One region of the Lysinibacillus canaveralius genome, then DNA from elsewhere that is predicted to be linked to it. Evidence: riboswitches for the same ligand, from Rfam matches in the RefSeq annotation. Region 1 holds a riboswitch; the other holds the start of a gene.

Region 1 (5,874 bases):
TTATTACAAACCCCATAAGCGCCTTTTTATGATTGATTTTTCAAGCGCTATTTTCGTGGCGGTACTCGAACTGATTTTCCCGCTTGCAGTGCAATGGTTTATTGATAAGCTATTGCCGACAGGGGATTGGGGAATGATTGTAAAAGTAGGTATTTTACTGTTACTTACATACCTATTAAGTACCGTTTTGAATTTTATTGTGAACTACCTCGGTCATAAACTCGGCATTAATATTGAAACCGATATGCGCCGTCAACTATTTAATCATTTTCAGAAGCAATCCTTTTCGTTTTTTGACAATATGAAGACTGGACATGTAATGAGCCGGATAACGAATGATTTATTTGATATCGGTGAATTCGCGCACCATGGTCCGGAAGATTTCTTTATTGCCATTATGACGTTCATTGGTACATTTGCCATTATGTTTACCGTTAATCCAACACTAGCACTGATTGTATTAGTTATGGTGCCTTTCCTTATTTGGCTGATTACATATAGTAATAAAAAAATGAATGGCGCTTGGAAAGAAATGTACGGGAAAATTGCCGATGTGAATAGCCGTGTAGAGGATAGCATATCTGGAATTCGTGTCGTGAAATCATTTACGAATGAAGAATTTGAAATGGAGCGATTCGGCAAGCAGAACGGATTTTTCCGTAAAGCTAAGCTATACGCATATAAAATAATGGCAGGTACACACTCAAGTATTTATATGATGACGCGACTACTCACATTAGTTGTCTTGATTGTCGGTGCTTGGCTAAGCTTTAATGGCCAGTTATCGTACGGTGAGTTTGTCAGTTTCGTATTGTATACAAATGTATTAATAAAGCCGATTGACAAAATTAGCGCGCTTCTTGAGTTATATCCAAAGGGAATGGCAGGCTTTAAGCGGTTTACAGAAATGTTAGATGTTGAGCCGAATGTAGCGGATCGCCCAGATGCTGTAGAAGTAAAGGAATTAAAAGGGGATATTGCATTCAATCAAGTTTCCTTTGCCTATGAAGATAATAAACCTGTGATGAAGGATATTTCGTTTACCGTAAAAGCGGGAGAGACAGTAGCGCTGGTCGGTCCATCCGGTGCAGGAAAAACGACGATCAGCGGACTCATTCCAAGGTTTTATGATGTAAGTAAAGGATCCATTACTATCGATGGCCTGGATGTGCGCAATATGACGCAGCAGTCGCTTCGTAAGCAGATTGGGATTGTTCAGCAGGATGTTTTCTTATTTAGCGGAACTGTTCGTGAAAATATAGCCTATGGAGATTTAGAAGCAAGCTTTGAGGATATACAAAAAGCTGCAGAAAAGGCCCATCTGAAAGAATTTATCGAAAATTTATCGGATGGATATGAGACAGAAATCGGAGAACGCGGTCTCAAATTATCGGGAGGTCAAAAACAGCGTTTAGCTATTGCCCGGATGTTCCTGAAAAACCCGCCCATATTGATTTTAGATGAGGCAACATCTGCATTAGATACAGAAACAGAAAAAATCATCCAGCAATCACTGAATGAACTTGCACAAAACCGTACAACAATTGTGATTGCCCATCGTTTATCGACTGTTCGTGATGCTCATAAAGTATTAGTCGTGACGCCAAACGGTATTGAAGAAAGCGGTACTTATGATGAATTAGTAAAAGCCAACGGAATCTTTTCAAAATTGCATCATATTCAGTTTAAATAATATACAAAAAACCCCCTATCGAAGCTTGGAACAAGCGGTATTTAGGGGGTTTCAACTTACTTACCAGGATAAAGAATAGGGGCGCCTGATTAAATTCTATATGCGTTAAATTACATAATGTTCAATGAATGTGTATGTTGCTTGAACCAATAAATATAACTATTTTAGGTAGCTGGCTATAGTGGAGTATGTGCAGCTCAGAATATTGGCCTCTAAAGCAGCCACCAGTTTTACCCGGGACTGTTGCAGCTATTTTATTGACTTACGTACTATAGAATTGATAGTACGTTACATTTAAAAAATAGATGCATCAAAATCTGTAAGAGTCATTTCCATTCTCAAGTATATGTGATAATATTTAGAAAACTTCAGATTTTTTTTAAATAGGTGCTGCTCCTATTCCGAGAATGGGCAGCTTAAAAGGGAAGCTTGGTGAAAATCCAACACGGTTCCCGCCACTGTAATTCAGAGCAACCTGCAAGGGGCCACTGCTTTTTAAAAAAAGCGGGAAGGCGCAGGTAGTGAAGAAGATAAGTCAGGAGACCTGCCTATTTAAACATCACTGTAGATCTACGGGAGATTAGAGAGGTGGTTGGTTTGCTGATGAAATTTTGTCGCTTAGACACTACCTTTTTATCTTTCCAAAGCATTTCTGACCTCTTTTGCTGTCAGAAGTGCTTTTTATTTTGGGTTGTTCAACTTGGTATACAAAGCAGCCGGTTGTAAACAATTCATTTTTAGGAGGAGAAAAGATGAAGAAATCGCACAAAATTTTGGCAGTCTGGTTTTGCATGGCGCTATGCATCATTGCTTTGGCAGGGTGCTCAGGTGAAGAAGGAGAACGGACGGCTAAAGCCAGCAGAGAAGGCGCAGAGAAGAAAGCAACTTTAGCCTTTTCCTGGAGTCCATCCGGTCTGGACCCCCATACTGGCGACAGCTGGGAGGTCATGCGTTCTGGAACTGCGGAAACATTAATTAAATTGAATGAGGATTTTGCTCCTTCTCCATGGCTGGCAAAATCATGGGAACAGATGGACGACACAACATGGTTATTCCAACTGCAGGAAAATGTATTTTTCCATAATGGAAAAGCAATGGATGCAACAGCTGTGAAAAATTCTTTACAACGTGCCATTGAGAACAACCAAGGAACGAATGATCTATTAAAAATCAAAACAATGGAAGCTGTATCAAAAACAGAGCTGAAAATTGAAACAACAGAAATGAATGCGGCCTTGATTTCGAATTTGGCAGATCCCGGCGCTATTATCGCTGATGTAGACTCTCTGGGGGAGAAGGAAGGCTATCCAGCGTTTACAGGTCCATATGCTATCAAGCAGTTTAACCAGGACGACTCTCTCATTGTAGAACGCTATGAACAGTATTGGGGAGAAAAAGCGAAACTGGATGAAGTAACAATCAAGTTTATTGCTGACAGTACTACGCGTTTAATGGCCTTACAATCAGGCGATGTGGATGGTGCGACGGATATTTCAGTTGACAATATTGAAGTACTGGAAAAAAATGATAAATTTAAAGTTTTGACAGCCGAGTCATTACGTACACATTTGGTGATGTACAATATGGAATCTCCCATATTCAAGCAATTGGCAGTACGAAAAGCTGTCGATTCATTAATTCCACGCCAGGAAATAGTGGATTCTGTTATGAAAGGTCAAGGAACTGCAGCAGTCGGTCCTTTTTCACCAGTTTTGCCATTTGGGCAGGTGGAGCAAACACGGGAAGAACAATCAGTGAAAGAGTTGATGCAGCAGGGCGGATGGACGAAAAATGCGGAAGGCTTGTGGGAAAAGGATGGAAAAGTGTTTGAAGCGACCTTCCTCACATTCCCGCAGCGTCCTGAGCTGACTGTTATGGCCGAGGTGATTCAAAACAAATTACTGGAACAAGGAATGAAAGTGAATATTCGCCAAGTAGAGAATATTGATGAAACATTGGTGAATGAAGAATGGGATTTGGCGATGTACAGTATGCTGACGGCCCACACCGGCAGCCCATACTTTTTCTTGGAACTCTTCTATCAATCAGACAGCTCAGCAAACATGAATCATTTTGCATCCCAGACAGTCGATACAATGATTGATGAATTACATCAAACAACTGATGCGGAGAAAAGTACAGAATTGGCGATTCAAATACAAGAGGAAATTGGAAAAGAAGTACCTCACTCCTATATTGTTTATCCAAACACTGTCTTTGCTGTAGACAAAAAATTGAAGGGCTTTGGGGCGCTTTCAATAGAATACTACTATAATAGCGCTGCCATCGATAAAGAATAATTGAATGCTATGATCAAATTTATACTCGAACGAATGATCCAGCTGTTTTTTGTAGTTTTTTGTGTTGCGACCCTGACCTTCTTATTGGTTAGATTTTCACCGGGAGACCCTGCAACGATTATGTTGAAAGCCAATGATGTTCCTGCGTCTGATGAGGCTATTCATGCATTGAGGAGCGAATTAGGCTTAACGGACTCTATAGGCGTCCAATATATGGAATGGCTGCAGCAAATAGTTACAGGACAATGGGGTAGTTCATTTGTTTCCCAAAAGCCTGTCATCAGCGAGCTGCTTATAAGGCTGCCGGCTACGTTGGAGCTGGCATTTGCAGGCCTTGTTATAATGCTGGTTGTAACGCTGGTTTTAGGAATCTCCGCTGCTGTTTATGAAAATGGTGCATTGGATAAAATAGGGAGGGTTTTAGCCCTTCTAGGTTCGGCGGTGCCTACATTTTGGCTGGGGTTTCTTTGTATTTACATTTTTTCGGTTCATTTTGGCTGGCTGCCCTCTATGGGGAGAGGGAATTGGAGGAATCTGATTTTACCTGCCGCCACTTTAGGATTGGGGCTGGGGACAGTGTATGCACGTGTATTACGTGCCAATATGCTGGAAATGCTGCAGCAGCCATTCGTCAAGGCATCCAGAGCCAGAGGAATATCAAAAAATAGGATTTTAGTATTTCAAGTAGTAAAGCATGCTTTACTGCCAATTGTAACGGTAGTTGGTACAAGCTTTGCTTTTATGGTGGGCGGCAGTATTATTGTAGAGACTATTTTTTCATGGCCGGGGCTGGGGCAGTATATTGTTCAATCCATTACAATGCGGGATTATCCTGTCATTCAAGGATATGTTATTTTTGCTGCCGTTTTATTTGTAACAATCCATATGCTTGTCGACTTTATCTATATGATCATTGATCCACGTTTAAGGGTTCGATAGGAGGTGTTGAAAGGTGATAGTGAGAAAATTGAAGCAAGTAAATATTGGTTTACTTGCAGGAGCCGGCATCCTGTTTCTCATTTCTGTAGCCGGATTATTTGCACCTTGGATTGCACCTCATGATCCTTTGGCAGTAAATCTGGGTGTTAGGCTGCAATCTCCTAGCTGGGTTTATCCATTTGGTACAGATCATCTAGGTCGCTGTATCTTATCTCGAATTATTTTTGGTATTCGAATAAGTGCTGTATCTGCATTGGTCATTATGTTCCTAACGCTGCTGATCAGTGTGCCCATTGCATTGGCAACAGGCTATGTCCGGGGGCGTTCGGATCATTTGCTGATGAGAGTCATCGACGGCACTCTGGCGATTCCGGATATCGTCCTAACGATTGCGATTGTAGGATTATTGGGCCCCGGCTTGGTAAATATGATTTTTGCGATTGTAGTGGTCCGTTGGGCAGGCTATGTTCGCTTTATTCGGAGCCTAGTTGTAAAAATATCTCAAGAAGATTATATCTTCTCTGCAAGAATGGCCGGAAATTCCCACTTTCGTATATTAAAACGTTATGTGCTTCCTCAAATAGGGATGCCCATCATTATTTTTAGTGCACTGGATGTTGGCAAGATTGTTTTAAATATAGCTGGCCTTTCCTTCTTGGGGCTTGGTTCACAACCGCCGACACCTGAATGGGGTGCCATGCTGAATGATGCGACAAATTACTTTCAAGTTTCTCCGCATGTCATGATTTTCCCTGGAGCAGCAATTGTTTTGTTCGTCCTTGCTTGCCAATTAGTAAGTGAAAAATTGGGAGAATATGATAGAACTGCAGCCAAGGAGGCGTAAGATATTGGCAAGAGAAGCATTATTAAAGGTGGAGCATGTAGAAATTACATATAAAAAAGGACAGCAGCAGGAAATCATATTACAAGATGTATCTTTCA
Region 2 (5,874 bases), 410 kb from region 1:
CCTCATAGCTATCTACCTTCGTAATGAGGGCATGTTCAAATGACACATCCGGCCGTTCGTATCTTATATACGGAATATTCCGACATAAACTGGTATTCATCGCCGTTTTTGATGCCTCTTCTGCGAATGGATGACTAGCATCTACAATGCATGTTACAGACTGCTCGTCTACTAACTCTAGCATCTGTTCTTCATTCAACCGGCCGACTCGATACGGAATTCCTGCTTCTAGGAGACTCGCAGCTGCTGAATCCGTCACAACAGATGCCAGAAGGCTATATCCCTTCTTTTGCAGTCGGACCGCAAGTGCTCTAGCATCACTTGTCCCTGCCAAAAATAAAATCATGGAAATCCTCCTAATCACCGCACGGAGCTGGCTCAACTTCTATTTTCGAGCTCATATCGTGGTACGTGTAATGCAAAATTTTCTTCACGCGCTTGAAGTATTTGAACAAGCGCTCGTTCGGATGTGCATTTTGCTTATATTCATCAATTATCCTCGTCAATAGCGGAACAATTTCTTCCGGCTCTATTCCCTCAGCTACAGGCTGTGCTGCGTGAGCTGTCCGGCCGACTGGCTTGGCACCAATGAATAAATCAAATTTCTTTTTGCGATAAACGATTCCAATATCATCAAAGACTGCACGATAACAGGCCATTCCGCAGCCGTTAAAACCGATATGTAATTCCTTCGGCAGCTTCATTCCACCAAGTGTCTGCGCAATTTCTTCTGCATATGGTATGGATTCAGCTTTTTCGCCATAGCAGAAATCACATGCCTTCACGTTCAGCACGTCTCCAATCGGCAGTACAAGCAGCCCTTCACTACGCAGGCGACCTACAACCTCTTCCGGCTGTTCCGTCGGCATTTTCACAAGCAATCGATGCTCTGGTGTATATTCAATTGTCCCTTCCTCACCGACTATCTCCGCTAAAAGCATCATTTGCTTTGGTGTAATAATTTTATTGGCAACTCCAGGGCTTACAGCAAACTCAAAAATCGATTCGATTTTTTGCTCCACGATAACGGAAGATTTCCCGCTAACAAGTTCCAATGCCATATGTGCCATTTCCAGCGTGCTTTTTTTCGGCTTTTCCATTGCGGCTATTTTTTCAAATCCAGTCTGTGCTTCACCTGTTTCCTGATCGAGTGCCCATGGTTCATTTTCCTTGCGCAAGCGCTGATGCGGCTTGAGCGGCTGCACCTCTTCACCAAGCGTATATTTACGCTGATATCCTCTTGGTGTAATAATCTTGTTGTCATAAAAGAATGTCGAAGAGTTTCCTACAACCACGGTTGTCAGCATCCCAATATCATGGTCAAGCATTTCAGCGAGTGTCGTCAGTACGATGTTCTGACTTTCACGGTAGGCGCTTTTCACTAAACCAACAGGTGTTGCCGGCGAGCGGTATTTAAGTAAAATACGCTGAGCTTCAACAATCTGCCTAGTACGGCGGCCGCTTTTCGGATTATAGAACGCTACGACAAAGTCTGCCATTGCTGCTGCTTCGATACGCTTTTCAATAACTGTCCAAGGTGTTAAATGGTCACTTAAGCTGATCGTACAAGCGTCGTGCATGACTGGAGCACCGAGCAGGCTTGCACAGGAATTAATTGCTGAGATGCCAGGTACGACTTCTACCGCTACTCCTGTTGCTTCAGTCCATCCTTGTTCAATCAGCACTTCATATACGAGACCAGCCATCCCATACACCCCTGCGTCCCCACTTGAAATGACCGAAACAATATTTCCTGCTTCTGCCTGGCGAACAGCTTCCTGCGCGCGTGATACTTCTTCTGTCATCCCGGTACTAACGATAGATTTAGCCGTTACTAGATGCTCGATTAACTCAACATACGTTTTGTAGCCAATGATATAATCACTTTGCTTTAGAGCATCCACTGCACGTTTTGTAATATGCTCATAGTCGCCAGGACCAAAGCCGACAACGAATATTTTTCCCTTTTCCAATTTGTCCCCTCCAATTAGAAAGACATTTCACGGCCAAAATCGGCTGAAATGTTGAACTTTCTTTTGCAGATATCCATAAAAAAACTTTCGTATTTCATGAAAAAAAGCCTGTATTCCCTTTCCGGAAGAATACAGGCTTGTGAATTTATATATCGTATATACAAAAACATCTCTCAGCAATCGCTGGTTACCTGTACTTCCCCCTCCGAAAAGTCAGTTTCGCATCATAAAGCAGGTTTCCTGGCTCTTGCTTCCTCTTACTCTCACACCTTCCCCGCTATATGCGAGTGGTGTTGTGATTTCATCAGCAATTACAGTAGCGGGGGCTGCGCTCGATTTTCACGAACTTCCCTATTATCTCAAGTAATTGAGCACTTTATGATGTAGCTTATTCAATTGTTTTAAAACTTGTCAGAACAGCATATTCGCGCCTGTTTAGCTGTACTATGGAACATATACATGGAAATTCCACATGCACGGATAGCTGGCTCTAATGCCTTTACGGTTCAGTAACGCAAAGTTTTAAGTTTTCTTACCTTGTAAAAAGGGTGGCATTTTGTGCCACCGCTTTTTGGCTCATCAACTATTCGGCAAGTAGTGTTGAGCCTCTCCATTTTCTTTTCTCGAGTACATGAAAATGCTAATCGCTGATCATTGTCCACATGTCATAAGCGTAAGCAGCATTTACAAAATAAAAAAGCCGCCTCTTTATTCGGCAGCTTGAAATGGATACGCAAAAAATCTGCGCCCACTTCCTATACCCCGAAGAAATGTACAGTCGCCCAGCAAGGCAGGTCTCCTGGCTTCGCTTCATCCTTTGACGGCCCTTCCCGTATTTTCATACAGTGGGTTTATGTCGTCATCGTCAGCGTTTACAGTTGCGGGGACAGCGACGGCTTTACACCGTTCTTCCCTTTTAAACTACATAAAGTAGTACCTTGACTAGAACTATCACAATATATGGTTATATTAACAGGACCTAGTATAGCATGACTCTAAATTTTCTGTAAAGTCATTTTTTTCACGTTCCACTCTCCATTACGGTAATCAATCACCAAATATTCCCCGCCTGAGAGCATACCTTCTTGCCACAAAGTTGAAATAGGGCGCTGTTCAAGTGCCGCATACAAACAAGCAATCGAGACACCATGTGAAACAACAGCAATGTTTTGCTGCGAGACATGACATAAGCTTTGGAAAAACTCGAACATGCGCTCAGTTACTTTGCTGAATGGTTCCTGTGATACAGCAGTAAATGCTTCGGGTTGTTCACAATAACTGCGATACGCAGATTGCTTTAGCAGCTCTTTTACTGCTTGCCCTTGCCACTCTCCTAAAAATATCTCACGTAAGCGGTCATCTTGAATAATATGCTTTCTCGGAAACATAAGCTGAGCCGTCGTTACAGCTCGCCCAAGATCACTCGCATACACAACTTCCGGCTGCCAATCAACAGCTTTAGCCTGCCGCTTTCCCCATTTCGTCAGCGGCGAATCAAGCCACCCCTGGAGTAATCCCTGCTTATTCCACTCGGTCTCGCCGTGCCGATAGATTCTAATTGTTTTGTACATATTCCTTCAACACCTGCTTAAATATGTTCATCTGTTCTGGCCGCTTTAAGGCCACTCTAAACCATTTTCCATCTAGCCCAGTATAATTTTTTGTATGTCGGAGGACAACCCCCCGCTTGAGAAGATAAGCAAAAAAGAGATCAGGATGATAGATTGCCGGCAGTTTGAATAATAGAAAATTCGCCGAGCTGTTCGATACCTCACACCTATACTCCTGCAAAAATTCAGTTATATCTCTTCTCATTTTTGCACTATGCTGCCTGGCATCTTTAGTATACAGATGCTCTTGAAGACACAGACATCCTAGTTGAATGGCAACACCACTCACATTCCAATGGGGAAATAATCCAGCGAACTGCTGTGCACGCTGACTAATTATATATCCAAGCCTTATCCCTGCCAGTGCGTACATTTTTGTCATTGACCGCAGGACAATAAGATTCTCGTATTTACTGACAAGAGGTACGACACTTTCCGATTCATCTGTCCAATCCATAAATGCTTCGTCCACTACAATGGCACATTCTACTTTCCGCCCATACTGCAAAAGTTCCTCTATTTGCAATTTCGATGTTAAGACACCTGTCGGATTATTTGGATTGCATAGATAGAGTGCATCAAGCTTTGCCATTTGTTTTTTTAGCTTTTCCGTAGAAAAACGATATGTACAAATATCATCGACAAGAATTTGTTCTACTTGTACTTTTTCTTGCAGCAAGGTACGTCTATATTCTGAGAAAGACGGCTCCAGCAGTCCAACCGTTTTCCCTGAAAAATAACTGGCTAGCACCATTAGACATTCAGCAGCTCCATTCCCTGCGATAACCTGCTCGGGTATGACCTGATGAAACTGTGCTGCTTGCGAGCGGAATGGCTCGGCCTGTTCATTTGGATAGTGCGAGACAGCATCAATCATCGAAATCCATGCTTGTTTTACGGATTGTGGAACCCCTGCCGGATTAACATTTTCACTTAAATCAATAATAGTCTCTGGGACCTTTAAGCCAAGCATTTGATACAGGCTCTCTGCATTAGCCCCATGTGCTGGATAGTGCAAGAACAATCCCTCCTATAACAATCAGAAAATAAATAGTGACTAAATACATTTGTTGGATGGAATGTAAAATATGCTTTTTTTCCATTACGAAAATCGGCTGCCCCATATACGCTCGAAATGATTTTTTTCCCCCATAAGCATTTTCACCGCCAAGACGTATACCTAACTGGACCGCAGTTGCTGCCTCTAAATAACCGCTATTGGGACTAGGATGCTTTTTCGCATCATTTTTCCATTCAGCAAAACGATTTACAAACGGCTTATACATTGCCGCTTTCGTACAGACAAGTAATAACAAACCGGTTAGTCGACTTGGCAGGAAGTTAGCGACATCATCCAGCTTCGCTGCCGCATACCCGAAATCCTGATATCGTTCATTTTTGTAAGCAATCATTGAATCAAGCGTATTGATTGCCTTATACACCCAGGCACCGGTTGCACCAAATACTAAGCCATAAAACAAAGGGGCTGTCACCCCATCGCTTGTATTTTCTGATACTGTTTCAACCACACCTCGTACAATTTCACTTTCTTCTAAGTGTTCCGTATCCCGCCCAACAATCCAGCCAAGCTTTTCTCGCGCTGTATTCAGGTCTCCAGCATGTAATGCATTATAGACAAGCATTGCCGCCTCATCCAAGCTTTTTTGAGCCAATGCCAAACTGATAAGGGCGATTTCAACTAATATGCCTATTGTCCAATGAACCATATAGCTGAGCCAAACAATACTGCCAACGGTTAAAGCTGTTATTAACACAGTTACCGCTACAAGAAGAAACCCTTTACATTTTCTCCCGCTGTCTTTATTCCATAGCTCTTCTAAAAAAGCAATTAACCGGCCGATCCACACAACCGGATGCGTCCACTTTTTAGGATCACCTAGTAATCGGTCGACAAATACAGCACCGACACCGATGAGAACATGAATCAAAACACCACCTGCTTTACAATATTTTTCAATAAATATTTCCACTATACTACATGCTTTAATTTTTTTGAATAATCTTTATAAAGAAATCCCTTTTCTAAGCAAAAAAGCCATCCCGTAAAAACGGGATAGCTTCTAATATTATTTAGCTGCTATGTCGACAATTCTACCTTCTGTTTCAGTTGGAATTGTAATGCCGCTTGTTAAATGTTCAGCAAAGTTTTCCCAATCTGATAAACCTAAATCTGTTACCCGGCCCTCTTCGTAAGCTGCCTTAAATACATCAAACCCATCTCCGCCTTTTGCAGTGAACGCATTTGTAGCGATCGTGTATGTTTTAGTATC

Evidence for each region. Region 1 has a riboswitch for cobalamin ahead of AA0Y26_RS13020 (ABC transporter substrate-binding protein). Riboswitches for the same ligand answer to the same signal wherever they lie in the genome.
Region 2: linked by a shared signal. The riboswitch ahead of cobJ (precorrin-3B C(17)-methyltransferase) and the one ahead of AA0Y26_RS13020 (ABC transporter substrate-binding protein) in region 1 are both predicted to bind cobalamin.

Annotation. Positions count from the first base shown of each region.
Region 1 covers NZ_CP154840.1:2,544,236-2,550,109, reverse strand. The annotation lists gene AA0Y26_RS13025 (ABC transporter ATP-binding protein) at 1-1,693, shown strand, start outside; cobalamin riboswitch at 2,062-2,260, shown strand; gene AA0Y26_RS13020 (ABC transporter substrate-binding protein) at 2,446-3,993, shown strand; gene nikB (nickel ABC transporter permease) at 4,003-4,932, shown strand; gene AA0Y26_RS13010 (ABC transporter permease) at 4,952-5,776, shown strand; gene AA0Y26_RS13005 (ATP-binding cassette domain-containing protein) at 5,781-5,874, shown strand, end outside.
Region 2 covers NZ_CP154840.1:2,135,542-2,141,415, reverse strand. The annotation lists gene cobK (precorrin-6A reductase) at 1-346, opposite strand, end outside; gene cobJ (precorrin-3B C(17)-methyltransferase) at 357-1,973, opposite strand; cobalamin riboswitch at 2,186-2,367, opposite strand; cobalamin riboswitch at 2,745-2,929, opposite strand; gene AA0Y26_RS10770 (histidine phosphatase family protein) at 2,969-3,544, opposite strand; gene AA0Y26_RS10765 (pyridoxal phosphate-dependent aminotransferase) at 3,528-4,601, opposite strand; gene cbiB (adenosylcobinamide-phosphate synthase CbiB) at 4,576-5,568, opposite strand; gene AA0Y26_RS10755 (5'-nucleotidase C-terminal domain-containing protein) at 5,671-5,874, opposite strand, start outside.